3 regions of the Nocardioides sp. NPDC101246 genome follow, and region 3 is predicted to be linked to each of the others. Evidence: riboswitches for the same ligand, from Rfam matches in the RefSeq annotation. Region 3 holds a riboswitch; each other region holds the start of a gene.
The links. A riboswitch is a leader RNA that binds a small molecule or an ion and turns the genes downstream of it on or off. The one in region 3 is predicted to bind cobalamin.

Region 1: it holds a riboswitch for cobalamin, as region 3 does, so the genes downstream of both, ACIRON_RS27625 (prenyltransferase/squalene oxidase repeat-containing protein) here and ACIRON_RS09785 (nitrite reductase) in region 3, are expected to answer to the same signal.
Region 2: it holds a riboswitch for cobalamin, as region 3 does, so the genes downstream of both, ACIRON_RS12200 (ABC transporter substrate-binding protein) here and ACIRON_RS09785 (nitrite reductase) in region 3, are expected to answer to the same signal.

Annotation. Positions count from the first base shown of each region.
Region 1 covers NZ_JBIWNX010000020.1:43,073-47,498, reverse strand. The annotation lists gene ACIRON_RS27640 (ABC transporter ATP-binding protein) at 1-396, opposite strand, end outside; gene ACIRON_RS27635 (CbiQ family ECF transporter T component) at 393-1,508, opposite strand; gene ACIRON_RS27630 (hypothetical protein) at 1,505-2,122, opposite strand; gene ACIRON_RS27625 (prenyltransferase/squalene oxidase repeat-containing protein) at 2,116-3,189, opposite strand; cobalamin riboswitch at 3,255-3,379, opposite strand; gene ACIRON_RS27620 (glycoside hydrolase family 19 protein) at 3,459-4,115, shown strand; gene ACIRON_RS27615 (NYN domain-containing protein) at 4,126-4,426, opposite strand, start outside.
Region 2 covers NZ_JBIWNX010000006.1:10,276-14,701, reverse strand. The annotation lists gene ACIRON_RS12215 (hypothetical protein) at 1-99, opposite strand, end outside; gene ACIRON_RS12210 (ABC transporter ATP-binding protein) at 138-899, opposite strand; gene ACIRON_RS12205 (FecCD family ABC transporter permease) at 979-2,253, opposite strand; gene ACIRON_RS12200 (ABC transporter substrate-binding protein) at 2,250-3,284, opposite strand; cobalamin riboswitch at 3,338-3,525, opposite strand; gene ACIRON_RS12195 (NAD(P)H-dependent oxidoreductase) at 3,535-4,233, opposite strand; gene ACIRON_RS12190 (sugar ABC transporter ATP-binding protein) at 4,412-4,426, shown strand, end outside.
Region 3 covers NZ_JBIWNX010000004.1:417,702-422,127, forward strand. The annotation lists gene ACIRON_RS09780 (ABC transporter substrate-binding protein) at 1-617, opposite strand, end outside; cobalamin riboswitch at 720-925, shown strand; partial or broken gene ACIRON_RS09785 (nitrite reductase) at 981-1,169, shown strand; gene ACIRON_RS09790 (precorrin-8X methylmutase) at 1,830-2,483, shown strand; gene cobJ (precorrin-3B C(17)-methyltransferase) at 2,480-4,030, shown strand; gene cobM (precorrin-4 C(11)-methyltransferase) at 4,027-4,426, shown strand, end outside.

The sequences.
Region 1 (4,426 bases), on a different contig from region 3:
GGCGATGCCGAGCAGGTCGAGGGTCTCCTCCACCCGGCGCCGCATGGTCGCCGGCGGGAGGCCGAGCTGCTCCATCCCGTAGGCGAGCTCCTCCTCGACCGTGTCGGTGACGAACCCGGCCACCGGGTCCTGACCGACGTAGCCGATGATCCCGGCGCGCTCGCGCGGTGGGCTGTGGACGATCGAGGTCCCGTCCAGCAGCACGTCACCGTCGAGCACGCCGCCGGAGAAGCGCGGCACCAGGCCGGCGAGCACGCCGAGCAGCGTCGACTTCCCCGAGCCTGTCGGGCCGGAGACGAGCAGCAGCTCGCCCTCCTCGATGGTGAGGTCGACGTCCTTGAGCACGTGTTCGGAGGAGTCCGGCGGGGTGAACGTGATGCCTCGCAGGTCGATCATGCGACTGCCTCCTCGTGGACGAGCGATGATGCCGGTGGCGGGGCGGCGACGGCCGGGACCAGCCCGACGAGCACACCCAGCATGGCGCTCAGCGTGACGGCCGGCACGGTGCTCACTCCCGGAAAGGCGACCGGGACCTGATCGCGGGCGACCCACCAGCCCACGGCGACGACCACGATCCCGCTCGCTGCCACCACGACCTCGGGCCAGCGCCATCGGTCGGGCCGGTAGACGGTCCGCGTCACCCGGCGGCCGGCGAGCGCCAGCCCTCCGGCCGCGGTGCCGACGCCCAGGCTCAGCATGGTGACGGCCAGCCAGCCGGGCGTGGTGCCGTCCAGCACCGCGTAGACACCGGCGCAGAGCCCGACGAGCGAGACCAGCATGAGCGCCGAGGTGATCCGCCGGGTGGCGACCGGGACTCCGGCCGTACGCCCGTAGCCGCGCGTGTCCATGCCCGCGGCCAGCGCCATCGACCGCTCCAGGGCGTCCTCGAGCACCGGCACCAGGAAGCGGCGCAGTCGCTTGACCTTCCCGGTCGCACCGGCGCGCAGCCGTTGCGCGGCACGCACCCGCTGCACCGACTCGGCCAGCTGCGGCAGCACCGTCACGGCGACCACGACAGCGGTGCCGATCTCGTAGAGCGCCGGCGGCAGCGAGCGCAGCAGCCGCTTCGGGTTCGCCAGTGCGTTGGCCGCGCCGACGCAGATCACGATGACACCCAGCCGTAGCCCGTCGTAGAGGCCGGCCAGCAGCGCCTCCCGGGTGAGCGGCCCGAGCAGCCGGATCCCCAGCACCCACTCCGGGAGCGGGATCTCGGGCAGGTCGAGGAGTACGTGACCCGGCACGGCGCCCAGGAGCACCCGGAACAGCACCCGGGTCACGACGATGAACACCGCGAGGCCGACGTAGAGCCGGAACGCCTTCGCCCACGGCTGATCACCGCGGCGCGCGGCGACCACCACCGACACCACCCCCACCACGAGCAGGAGCAGCAACGGGTTGGTGGTGAACGAGGCGTACGCAGCCATGCCGATCGCCCACACCCACCAGGCGACGGGGTGCAGATCACGCGGAAGGCGCGCGACCGCAGCCTCACGGACCAGCTCGCTCATCGCCGACGCCACCACACGACACCGGCGAGGGTGAAGAGTCCGAGGATCCCCGCGGGCGCGACCCAGGCGGGCAGATGCTCAGGCCCGGAGTCCGGATCCGTCGATTCCTCCGGAGATAACTCCGGCGACGGGCTTGAGGGCGCCCCCACAGCATCCCCAAGCTCCGTCGCCGGAGCGGTAACGACATCGTCGTCTATCCACGTGAACGCAACACCCTGCCCGGAGGTCACGCTGATTTCGGTAACATTTCTGGAGGCGTAGCTCCAGGCCCCCGAATCGTCGGTGATCCACAGCGACCAGTACGCGTCGGCAGGCGGCATCTGGGCGCAACCGGCGGATTTCGGCCGCTCATCGACGCGACATACGACGCTGGGCATCGAGGTCACATAGGTGAGCGGATGTCCCGCCTTCTCGAAGAGGTCGGCGCCGGTGTCGCCCTCCCCGGGCTGGACACAGCTCACCTCCGGGTCGCCGCCCAGCGCGTTGGGCTCGACGACGACGGTGACGCCGTCACACCCCTCGGCGGCAGAGGATGCGGAGACGGTCGTGAAGACGGGTGCGGTGGCCCCGGCAAGGATCGCCAGGGCCACCGAGGTGGACCGCAGGATCAGCACGAGCTCTTCGCGGTCGCGTCCTTGGGCAGGAAGACCAGCGACGGCAGCGCCTGAGCGGCCGCGAGGCGATACATCCCCTCGGACTCCTTGGTCAGCCCCTTGGTGTTGCCCTCGGTCAGCGCGGCGTCGTCGTAGGCGACCGCGCCGGCGTCGTCACCACAGGTCACGACGTGGTCGGCGACCCAGGTCGCCGCCTTCTCCGCGGCGTCGGCCTCACCGGCACGCCCGAACGCCCACCCGGCCAGGCCGGTGGTGTTGGAGTTGGCGATGTTGCCGGTCGCCGCCTTGAACGACCCGTCCTTCGCCTGGGTCTCCTTCAGCCACTCCACGCCTGCCTCGACGGCCTTCTCCGCCTCCGGCGAGGCCACGCCGGAGAGGGCGATCAGCGCGAACGCGGTGGCGTCGGCGTCCGGGACGGCCTTCGGGTCGGCGTCGCAGGTCTGGTCGGCAGCGGTGGGGTCGGCCGCGAAGGTGACCCGGAACCACCCCTCCTCGCACTGCTGCCCGGCCAGGAACTCCGTCGCGGCCGCGGCCTTCTTGCTCTCGGCGTTGTTCAGTGCCCACACGGCGTACGACTGTCCGATGGTGTTGGAGTAGTCGGCCGCCTCCTTGTTCTTGGGGTCGAGCTTGTCGGCGATGCGGCCGTTGGCGGCGACCGTGCCCTCGAGCTGCTTCAGCAGACCGGGGTCGGAGGCGTCCACGTTCTGCTGGAGGACCAGCGCCTTCGCGGTGGACCCGGCCGAGGTGACGGTGCCGAACCCGGGTGAGGTGTAGGCCTTCTTGTTGGCCATCACGGCCGAGGCGATCGTGGAGAGCTCCTCGTCGTAGCCGCCGACCTCTGCCAGCGCGATCCCGATGTCGGCGCTGAGCCCGAAGTCGTCGGTGCCGTACTGCGCGTTGTGGGCCACACCCTCCGGCGCCTGGGCCACGAGCCAGTCGGCCACCGAGGTCGACACCTTGGCGTCGTAGGTGGACTTCTCCCCCTCCTCGATGGCTTTCTCGCCACAGCCGGCGAGCGAGGTGAGGGCGAGAGCGGCGGCGATGCCACCGAGGACGGTCTTCTTCATGGTTCCTTCCGCGCTGTTCGTCGGGAAGGCCCAGGGCCGACCCGCTGCTTTCCACGACAGCGTCAGGTCAGTACGCGTCCGTCGGCAGGTGCTCCGGCTCACTCGGGTCGCGGTCGGCGTCCCGGGCCTACGGTTGCGGGTCAGCGCCGGGATTCGACCGGCTTCCCCCACCACGGCGTGTGTTGATTGAGGCTCTGCTTGTTTCGGGGCAATCCTATGCCTGGCGAGCGCCTCTTGCGGGATCGCCGACGAGCAGTCACTCTGTCCCCATGCGCCACAGGATTCTCGGCCTTGTCGCACTATCGATCTCGGCCACCCTTCTCGCTCTCTGCCCGACCACGACGGCGGTCGCGCAACCGGCTCGGACCTCGGTCACGTACGCAGATCTGGTCGCCATGTTCGGCGACAGGGTCGGCGACAGGAAGACCGTCGAGACCGGGCTGCCGACCCTCAACCGCGCCATGTCAGACGCCCGGATCACGACCCCCTACCGGCAGGCGGCCTACCTGACCACGCTTGCCCACGAGAGCTCCTTCCACCACGACGCCAAGGGCCGCGACAAGCGGAAGTACGCCGGCCGTGGCTACATCCAGCTGACTGGCGAGGCCAACTACACCGACGCCGGCGCCTACCTCGGGATCGACCTGCGCCGCCGCCCGGAGCTGGCCAGGTCGCTGGACCACAGCGCGCCGATCTCGCGGTGGTACTGGACCGTCGCCCGCGACATCAACCCGCTCGCCGACGTCCTCGACATGGGTGCGGTCAACGCGGCGATCGGGTATCCGTACAACAAGGAGGAGGACACCGAGCGCTGCCGCGACTTCAAGGCCGCGCTGAAGCACCTCAACGGGTCGGTGCCCAAGGGGATCGACTGCACCCGCCCGAAGAAGGCGAGCAGCCAGGACCGCACCCCGGACGCGTCCTAGCAGACGTACGTCACTTCTTCGTGCGCTTGTCGCTGACCGCGATCGCCGAGGTGCCCTCGTCCTTGAGCTCGAAGAGGTCAATCGCCTTGATCAGCTTGGTCCAGGTGGCGTACCCGTAGTTGCGCGGGTCCTCGGAGGACTGGTTGCGGATGCGCGAGACGACCGTGCCGACCAGGGCCCAGCCGTCGTCGTCGGCGGCCGCCGCGATGGAGTTGCGCAGCAGCTGGATCAGCCGGGCGTTGCGCTTCAGGAGTTGTCCCGAAGTCGCCGAGGAGGACGGCTTGCGGGCGGGCGTGGCACCGGCCTCGGTG
Region 2 (4,426 bases), on a different contig from region 3:
CGTGGGGTTGCTCGGGGTGTCGCGGTCGCCGCCACCTCCGCACGCGCCGACCAGCAGGGCAAGGGTGACGATCGTTGATGTGATGCCGAGTCTCTTCACGGGTCCTCCGTCCGGGGCCCAAGCGTAACGGTCCGCCGTCACAGCGGGCCGAGGAAGCGGATGACGACGCCGTCGTCGTGGTGCACCCGGGCGCGTACGCCGTAGACCTCGCTGATGAGGTCCTCGGTGAGCACCTGCGCGGGGGGACCGCCGGCCACGACGCGGCCCTGGGAGAGCACGAAGACCTGGTCGCAGTAGGTGGCGGCGAGGTTGAGGTCGTGGAGCGCGACCAGGCAGGTCGTGGGCATCCGGCGGACCAGCGCGAGCAGGGCCAGCTGGTGGCGTACGTCGAGGTGGTTCGTCGGCTCGTCCAGGAGCAGGATCTCGGGCTCCTGGGCGAGCGCCCGGGCGATCTGCGTACGCTGCCGCTCGCCGCCCGACAGGGTCGAGAAGCGCTGGTCGAGGCGGTCGGCGATCCCGGCGTGGGTGGCCGCCTCCGCGATGGCGGCGCGGTCACGGGCGCAGTCGGGTGCCCACGCCGGGCGGTGGGGGACCCGGCCGAGCGCGACGACGTCGCGTACGCGCAGGTCCTGGCTGGTCGCCGGCTCCTGCTCGACGACCGCGAGCCGGCGTGCCAGCCGGCGCCGCGACATGCCGGCGAGCGGGCTGCCGTCGAGCAGCACGTCCCCGGAGTCCGCGGGCCGCAGCCCTGCCAGGATGCGGATCAGCGAGGACTTCCCGGACCCGTTGGGCCCGAGCAGCCCGACGGTGACGCCGTCCTCGACCTGGAGGGTCACGTCGTCGACGACGAGACGTCCCCGCGGAGCCCACCGGACCCGCCCGGCCTCGAGCGCCGTCATCGGGCCACCTCCGTAGCGCAAGCGCCAGAATACGGATGCGGCCCGATGAAACGCTGACAGCTCGCTCGCTGGCGCTCGCTCATCGGCGGGCCCTCATCAGCACCAGCGCGAAGGCGGGCACCCCGACCAGCGCGGTCGCCACCCCGACCGGAAGCTCCTCGGGGTCGATCACCGTCCGGGCAGCGGTGTCGACCCAGATCAGGAAGATCGCGCCGAGCAGCGCGGTCGCCGGCAGCAGCAGCCGGTGTCCAGGGCCGACCAGTGCGCGAGCCAGGTGCGGCAGCACCAGCCCGACGAAGCCGATCGCGCCCGAGGTGGACACGATGACGGCCGTCATCAGCGCCGTCAGCACCAGGAGCACCGCCCGGATGCGGCCGACGTCGACCCCGAGGGAGGCCGCCGCGTCGTTGCCGAAGGCGAACGCGTCCAGCCAGCCGGCGCCCGCGACGCAGCAGAGCAGGCCACCGAGCACGATCACCCCGCAGACGAGTACGTCGGTCCAGCTCGCCGAGGAGAGCGACCCCAGCAGCCAGAACAGCACCCCGCGCGTCTGCTCGGCGTCGGCCGCGGTGAACACGATGAACGAGGTGAGCGCCGAGAAGAGCTGGGTGGCGGCGATCCCGGCCAGGACGAGCCGGTCGGTGGTGCCCCCGGCGAGCGAGGCCAGCAGCAGCACGAGCGCGAACGAGACGAGCGCTCCCGCGAACGCCCCGGTGGAGAGCCCGATCGTGCCCGCCCCGACGCCCAGCACGACGATCGAGACCGCACCGGTCGAGGCCCCCGAGGAGATGCCGAGCACGAACGGGTCGGCGAGCGGGTTGCGCAGCAGCGACTGCAGGATCACCCCGCAGATCGCCAGTCCCGCTCCGCAGATCCCCGCCAGCAACGTACGTGGCAGCCGCAGGTCCCACACGATGCTCTGCTGGAGCAAGGTGAGGTCGGAGGAGCCGAGGCCGGCCCGGTCGGCGACCACGCCGTAGACGTCGGCGACGCTCAGGTCGGAGGGCCCCACGGTGATCGCCCCCGCGACCGACGCCAGCACCACCAGGGGAGCCAGGATCAGCACCACGCCCGCCACGCCGATCGCCGAGGCGTCGCCAGCGTCGGCCGAGGCGGCGCGTACGTCGGCCGAGTGGTCGCCCGCGTCGCCCGAGATGGCGCGTACGTCGCCCGAGTGGTCGCCCGCGTCGCCCGAGGCGTCGCCCGCGTCGGCCGAGACGTCACCCGCGTCGCCCGAGCCGTCACCCGCGTCGCCCGAGCCGTCACGGCCGCGCCAAGTCGGCCGACCGGGCTGACGCTTCGGCCGACCGGAGTGACGGCTCGGCTGGATGGGGTTGCGTGTGTGCGATGTCATAGGCCGAGGGCGGCGAGCTGCTCGGCGACGTTCTCGACGGCGTAGACGGTGCGGATCGACGGGTTGAGCTCGGCGCCGGAGAGAGTCACGAAGCGGTCGTTCTTCACCGCCTCCATCTGCGCGGTGACCGGGTTGGCCTTCAGGTAGTCGATCTTCGCGCGGGCGGTCTCGGCGGTCTGGCTCTTGCGGGTCAGGTCGCCGAGGACGATGACGTCGGGGTTGCGCTCGGCGACGGTCTCCCAGTTGATCTGCGGCCACTCGTCGGTGGTGTCGTCGAAGACGTTCTCCACGCCGAGGGTGCGGCCGATGATCCCGGGGCCGCCGCAGCAGCCGGCGAGGTAGGGCGACTCGGAGTTGGCGAACCAGTACATCGCGCTGACGTCGTGGTCCGGCGCCTCGGTCCGGGCCGTCTCCAGTCGCCGGGACAGGTCGGCGACGAGCTCCTCGCCCCGCTCGGGGACACCGAAGATCCGCGCCAGGTCGGTGATCTCGCCGAAGATCGTCTCGATCTCGAGGGCGCCGTGGCGGGTGCCGTCGTCGTCGCCCTCGTTGTCCTTGAGGCACTCGGCGGGGGAGAGGTAGGAGCCCACGCCGAGCTTCTCCAGGTCCTCGGGTGTGGTCACCCCGCCCTCGCCCAGCGTGCTGGCGAAGGAGGCCGTGACGAAGTCCGGCTCGGCCTCCAGGACGCGCTCGTAGGAGGGCGCGTTCTCGGCCAGCCGGGGTACGTCCTCGTTGGCCGCGGCCAGCGAGTCGAGCACCGGGTCGGTCCAGGTCGCGGAGCCGGCGATCCGATCGGCCAGGCCGAGCGAGAGCAGGATCTCGGTGGAGCCCTGGTTGAGCGAGACGACGCGCTCGGGCGGTGCCTCGAGGGTGATCTCGCGGCCGCAGTTGGTCAGGGTGACCGGGAAGCCGGCGGCGCCCGCGGCCTGCTGCGTGTCGGAGGGCTGGTCGGAGGCGCAGCCGGCCAGCGTCGAGCCGAGCACCAGGACGGTGCTCGCGGTGAGAGTTCGGATGGTGCGGGAGGGGTGCACGTCGGTCCTCGAGCGGGTCGCGGGCTGGTGCGCGTCGCCCGTGCTGACCGGCAGCGGTGTGCTGCAGGGCCAGCAGGTCTTCGGACTCGGGATCGACCGGCGCGAGACGCCTTCCCAGGCCCGAGGGCCCAGTGGCACAGTGTCCCGTCCGTCACCCACACCGCTGCGCGTCAGTCCCGGACTCTCACCGGGTTCCCGTGCCGGGACTGCGTCCCGAGCGGCTGGCCAGATGACCGTAGCAGGCGGGCCCTCAGCGCTCGCGATGGGCGCTGAGCCCGTCCTCCCCGGGTGCGACCGAGTCGTGGAGCCTGATCGTGTGGTCGTAGTGCTCCTCGGCCATCGGCAGGTAGTCGATCCGCGGCTCCGTCATCACGCCCTCGAGACGTACGCTCAGGTCGGCCTCGATCCGTGCCATGACCTGCGGGTTCATGGTGTCGGCGTCGGTGATCAGGTGCGGCCGCAACGGGTCCATCCCGGTGTACCAGAACGTGCCGTGCAGCAGCGGCCACAAGACGTCCTCGATGTCGCCGCTGATCCCACGCGGGCCGAGGGTCGCGGCCCGGTCCCCGGCGGTGACGACGGTCAGCGCGCGCTTGCCGACCAGGCCGCCCTTGCCGTACTTGAGCGGCTTGCCGGTCTCCGGATCCGGTACGTCGAAGGCGAACCCCGACTCGAAGACCCGGTCGATCCAGCCCTTGAGGATGGCGGGCACCGAATACCACCACAGCGGGAACTGCACGACCAGCAGATCGGCCTCCCGCAACCGGTCCTGGTGGTGGCGTACGTCAGCCTCTCCCCGCTCCACCAGAAGTGGATTGAAACCTTCTCGATAGAGGTCGATCTCGTCGACGCTCCAACCGGCCGCGCCGAGCGCGTTCATGCCGACCTCGCGCAGCCGTCCGTTGAGTGATGCCGCGTGCGGATGTGCCCATACCCAGAGTGCGTGCATAGGGCTCTGAACGCCGTCTGACGCGGTGGGATTCCCGCCTGGATACGCACCGGCGCCGACACGGTCTGATGACAAAGTCCGGATCTCGCTCAAATTAGCGGCCTCAGAGTGTTGACGTATGTGATTGCCATCACTAGCGTAAACCAGGCTTGAAACCTTTCAATTCGAGGAGCTGCCCATGCCGGACACACCC
Region 3 (4,426 bases):
CCCGCCGGGGTGTAGCTCTGGCCCGCCACGTTGCTGCCGGACGCCTCGAGGGAGATCATGAAGCTGTCGGAGAACTCGTGACCGGCCGCGTCGTCGGAGCCGATGACGTACGCCGAGCCCCGGTCGGTCCCCTGGGCGACCGCCTTCCCGAGCGCGCTGCCCAGACCCGCGTTGGTCGAGGACGTACGCCACAGGTAGTCGGAGCCGTCGGCGAACTCGTCGGCGCCGGCGCCGGTCACGATCAGCGGCGTCTCGCTGTTCTTCGCGACGTCCTTGGCCGCCAGCGCCGTCTCCGAGCTCACCACCCCGACGACCGCCTGGACCTCGTCGTCCTGGATCAGCCTGGTCACCGCGGCGACGCCGATCTCGGTCCGGTCGCCCTCGTCGGCCTCGACGACGTCGATCAGCCGGCCGCCGAGCTTCCCGCCGTGCTGGTCGAGGTAGAGGTCGAAGCCCCGCGACATGTCCGTGCCGATCGACTTCTGGGCGCCGGAGGTCGGCACCACCAGACCGATCGAGACCTTCGAGTCCGAGGTCGTGGCACAGGCCGTCAGGCTGAGTGCGAGCGCCGAGATCGGCGCGAGAACGAGCAGCTGCCGATGAACCGAGCCGGTCACGGGAGACTCCATCTGTGGGGGTGGCGTCGGGAGGTTCCGAGTAGGCGAACCCTGGCACAACCGCGGCCGGAGGGCGAGCAATTCGGTGCCGTGTCCGCAAGTGGGTAGTCTCGCCCTGCCAGTCGTACTCCATGCCTGATGGGGTCAGGGAACCCGGTGAAAGTCCGGGACTGACGCGCAGCGGTGAGGATGACGGGCGGGGCACGCACTCCTTCCGGGGAGGGCAGCCACTGGAGCCTGGCTCCGGGAAGGCGCTCCGCTCCGATCGATTCCGAGTCCGAAGACCTGCTGGCTCTGGCGGCACCCGCCGCCAGGTCACCACGTGCCCCGCGCAAGGGCACATGACGCAGAGCAGGTGTCCTGATGTCGCGAGTCCGAACCGACCGGTGCCCCGGAGTCGGTCGTCCGTGGGCGGCCGAGGACGGCCTGCTGGTGCGGCTGCGCCTGATCGGCGGGTCCGTCTCCTCCGCCGCGCTGCTCTCGCTGATCTCCGTGGCGGAGACCTACGGCGACGGGCGGATCTACCTCACCGGCCGCGCCAACCTGCAGGTGCGCGGCCTGCCGAGCGTCGAGGGCGGCCAGTCTGGAAACGACCTGCCGGGCGAGGTGCTCTCTGCGCTCAAGGCGACCGGTCTGGTGCCGGCGCAGACCCACGAGCTCGTACGCAACGTGATGCTCTCCCCGCAGAGCGGGCTCGCCGGGGGACGGGCCGACCTGCGCGGCGTCGCGGCGTCGCTGGACCGGCTGCTGTGCGCCTCGCCGCGGCTGGCCGCGCTGCCGGGGCGGTTCCTCTTCGTGCTCGACGACGGTCGCGGCGACCTGGTCTCGCGCGAGTGCGACCTCGGGCTGGTGGCGCTCTCCGCGGCCGAGGGCCAGCTCCGGGTCGGTGACTCGTGGGGGCCGGTCGTGCCGCTCGCCGAGGCCGCTTCCCGGTTGGTCTCGCTCGCTGCTCAGTTCTTGGACGTACGCGGCGAGGGACCGTCGGCGGCCTGGCACGTCGCCGAGCTCGACGCTCCTCTGGTCGAGCCGGTCGTGGCCGACGCCCGGGTGCCGGTCGCGGCCACCGAGCTGGAGTTCGGTGAGGTGCCCGGCGGCGAGCACGTCGGATTTGCCGAGGGGGCCCTGGACCGGGCGGCGGTCACGGCGCTGGCCGAGCGGGCGCCGGCGGTCGTGGTGACGCCGTGGCGCGGCGTACTCGTGCCCTCGCCGCAGGTGCGCCCGACCCGGCGCTACGACTACATCGACCAGGGGCCGGCGATCTACGTCGACTCATTCGCGACCATCCGGCGCGAGTCCGACCTCTCCGCGGTGCCCGCCGACGCCGAGCGGCTCGCGGTGCGGATGATCCACGGCAGCGGGCAGGTCGACCTCGCCGCCGACCTGGTCATCCACCCCGGCCTGGTGAAGGCCGCGCGGGGCGCGCTGGAGGCCGGGGCGCCGATCCTGTGCGACGCGACGATGGTCGCCACCGGGGTCACGCGGAGCAGGCTCCCGCGCGAGAACGAGGTGCTCTGCATGCTCGGTGACGACCGGGTCCCGGCGCTGGCCCGGATGTGGGGGACCACCCGCACCGCTGCCGCGCTGTCCCTGTGGGAGCCCTACGTCGAGGGTGCGGTGGTCGCCATCGGCAACGCCCCGACGGCGCTCTTCCATCTGCTCGAGATGATCCTCGACGGCGGTCCGCGGCCGGCCGCGATCGTCGGCTGCCCGGTCGGCTTCATCGGCGCGGCCGAGTCCAAGGAGGCGCTCGCCTCCTTCGCCGCCGATCACGGGATCGACATCCCCTATGTCACCGTCCGGGGCCGTCGTGGCGGCTCCGCGATGACCTCCTCCGCCCTCAACGCACTCGCCCAGGAGCAGGAATGAGCACCTCGAGCCCTGGACGGTTCACCGTCGTCGGCATCGGCCCGGGCGACCCCGAGCTGATCACTCTCAAGGCAGCCCGGCTGATCGGCGCGGCTCCCGTGATCGCCTACCACGCCGGGGTGCGCAAGCAGTCGCACGCTCGCCGGATCGCGTCGTCCCTGATCCCCGCGGACGCGGTGGAGGAGGAGCTGCGCTACCCGGTCACCACCGGGACCACCTCGCACCCCGGCGGCTATGTCGGGGCGATGGCCGAGTTCTACGAGTCCTGCGCGGTCCGGCTCTCCGCTCACCTCGACGCCGGGCGCGACGTGGTCCTGCTCGCCGAGGGCGACCCGCTCTTCTACGGCTCCTCGATGTATCTCCACGACCGGTTCAAGGAGGTCTACGAGACCTCCGTCGTGCCGGGCGTACCCGCCTTCGCAGCCGCCACCGCCGCGGTCTCCACCCCGCTGGTGCGCCAGACCGACGTGCTCACGGTGCTGCCGGGAACCCTGCCCGAGCCCGAGCTCGCCCGTCGGCTGGCCGACACCGAGGCGGCGATCATCATGAAGCTCGGCCGGACCTTCCCCGCGGTCCGCTCCGCGCTCGCGGCCGCCGGGCGGCTCGAGGGTGCCTGGTACGTCGAGCGTGCCTCGCAGCCCGAGGAGCGCTGGCTGCCGGTGGCCGACGTCGACCCGTCCTCCGTGCCGTACTTCTCCCTCATCGTGGTGCCGGGAGACACGGCTCCTGCACCTGCCGCGGCCCGGCTGCGGCAAGAGCTACCCGCGGTCGAGCCTGTCGAGGTGGCGCGCGGGGGCGTCTCGACAGACTCGACCGGCGGGGAGGTCCTGGTCGTCGGGCTCGGGCCGGGTCCCGACGGGTGGCTGACACCCGAGGTCAGCTCGGCGCTGGCCGAGGTCGGACACGTCGTCGGCTACGCGCCGTACGTCAACCGGGTGCCGCAACGTGAAGGCCTGCGACGGCACGCATCGGGCAACACGGTCGAGGTCGACCGGGCCCGGCACGCCCTGGACCTGGCGGTGGCGGGGGAGCGGGTCGCCGTGGTCTCCGGCGGTGACGCCGGTGTCTTCGGGATGGCGTCCGCCGTGTTCGAGGCTGCCGAGGATCCGGCCTACGCCGGCGTACGCGTCCGGGTGCTGCCCGGGGTCAGCGCCGTCCAGGCGGTGGCCGCGCGGGCAGGCGCCCCGGTCGGGGCCGACTTCGCGGTGATGTCCCTCTCCGACCGGCTCAAGCCGTGGTCCGTCGTCGAGGACCGGCTGCGCGCGGTCGCGGCCGCCGACCTCGTGCTGGCCATCTACAACCCGGCCTCGCGCTCGCGCACCGAGCAGATCGGCCGGGCTCGCGACGTACTCCTGGAGCAGCGCAAGCCGGACACCGTGGTCGTGGTCGGGCGCGATGTCGGGCGGGCCGAGGAGTCGCTGACCGTGACCACTCTCGGTGACCTCGACCCCGGGACCATCGACATGAAGTGCCTGGTCATCGTGGGGGCGAGCTCGACCCGGGCGACCGCGGCCGGGCAGGTCTGGACGCCGAGGTACGTGCGGTGACCGGCCGACAGAGCGTTCACTTCGTCGGTGCCGGCCCCGGCGCGGCCGACCTGCTGACCGTCCGCGCGACGAGGCTGCTCGAGGCCGCCGACGTGGTGCTCTTTCCCGGCACCTACCTGGACCCCGAGGTGCTGGGGCACTGCAGCCCCGCGGCCGAGCTGGTCGACACCCAGAAGCTCGACCTGGACCAGATCGTCGGCGAGATCGTCGCCGCCCACCGGGGCGGCAAGCAGGTCGTACGCCTCGTCTCCGGCGACCCGTCGGTCTACTCGGCGGTCGCGGAGCAGACCCGGCGGCTCGATGCCGCCGAGGTGCCCTGGGACGTCACGCCGGGCGTGCCCGCCTACGCGGCGGCAGCCGCGCTCGTGGGACGCGAGCTGACCGTCCCGCTGGTGG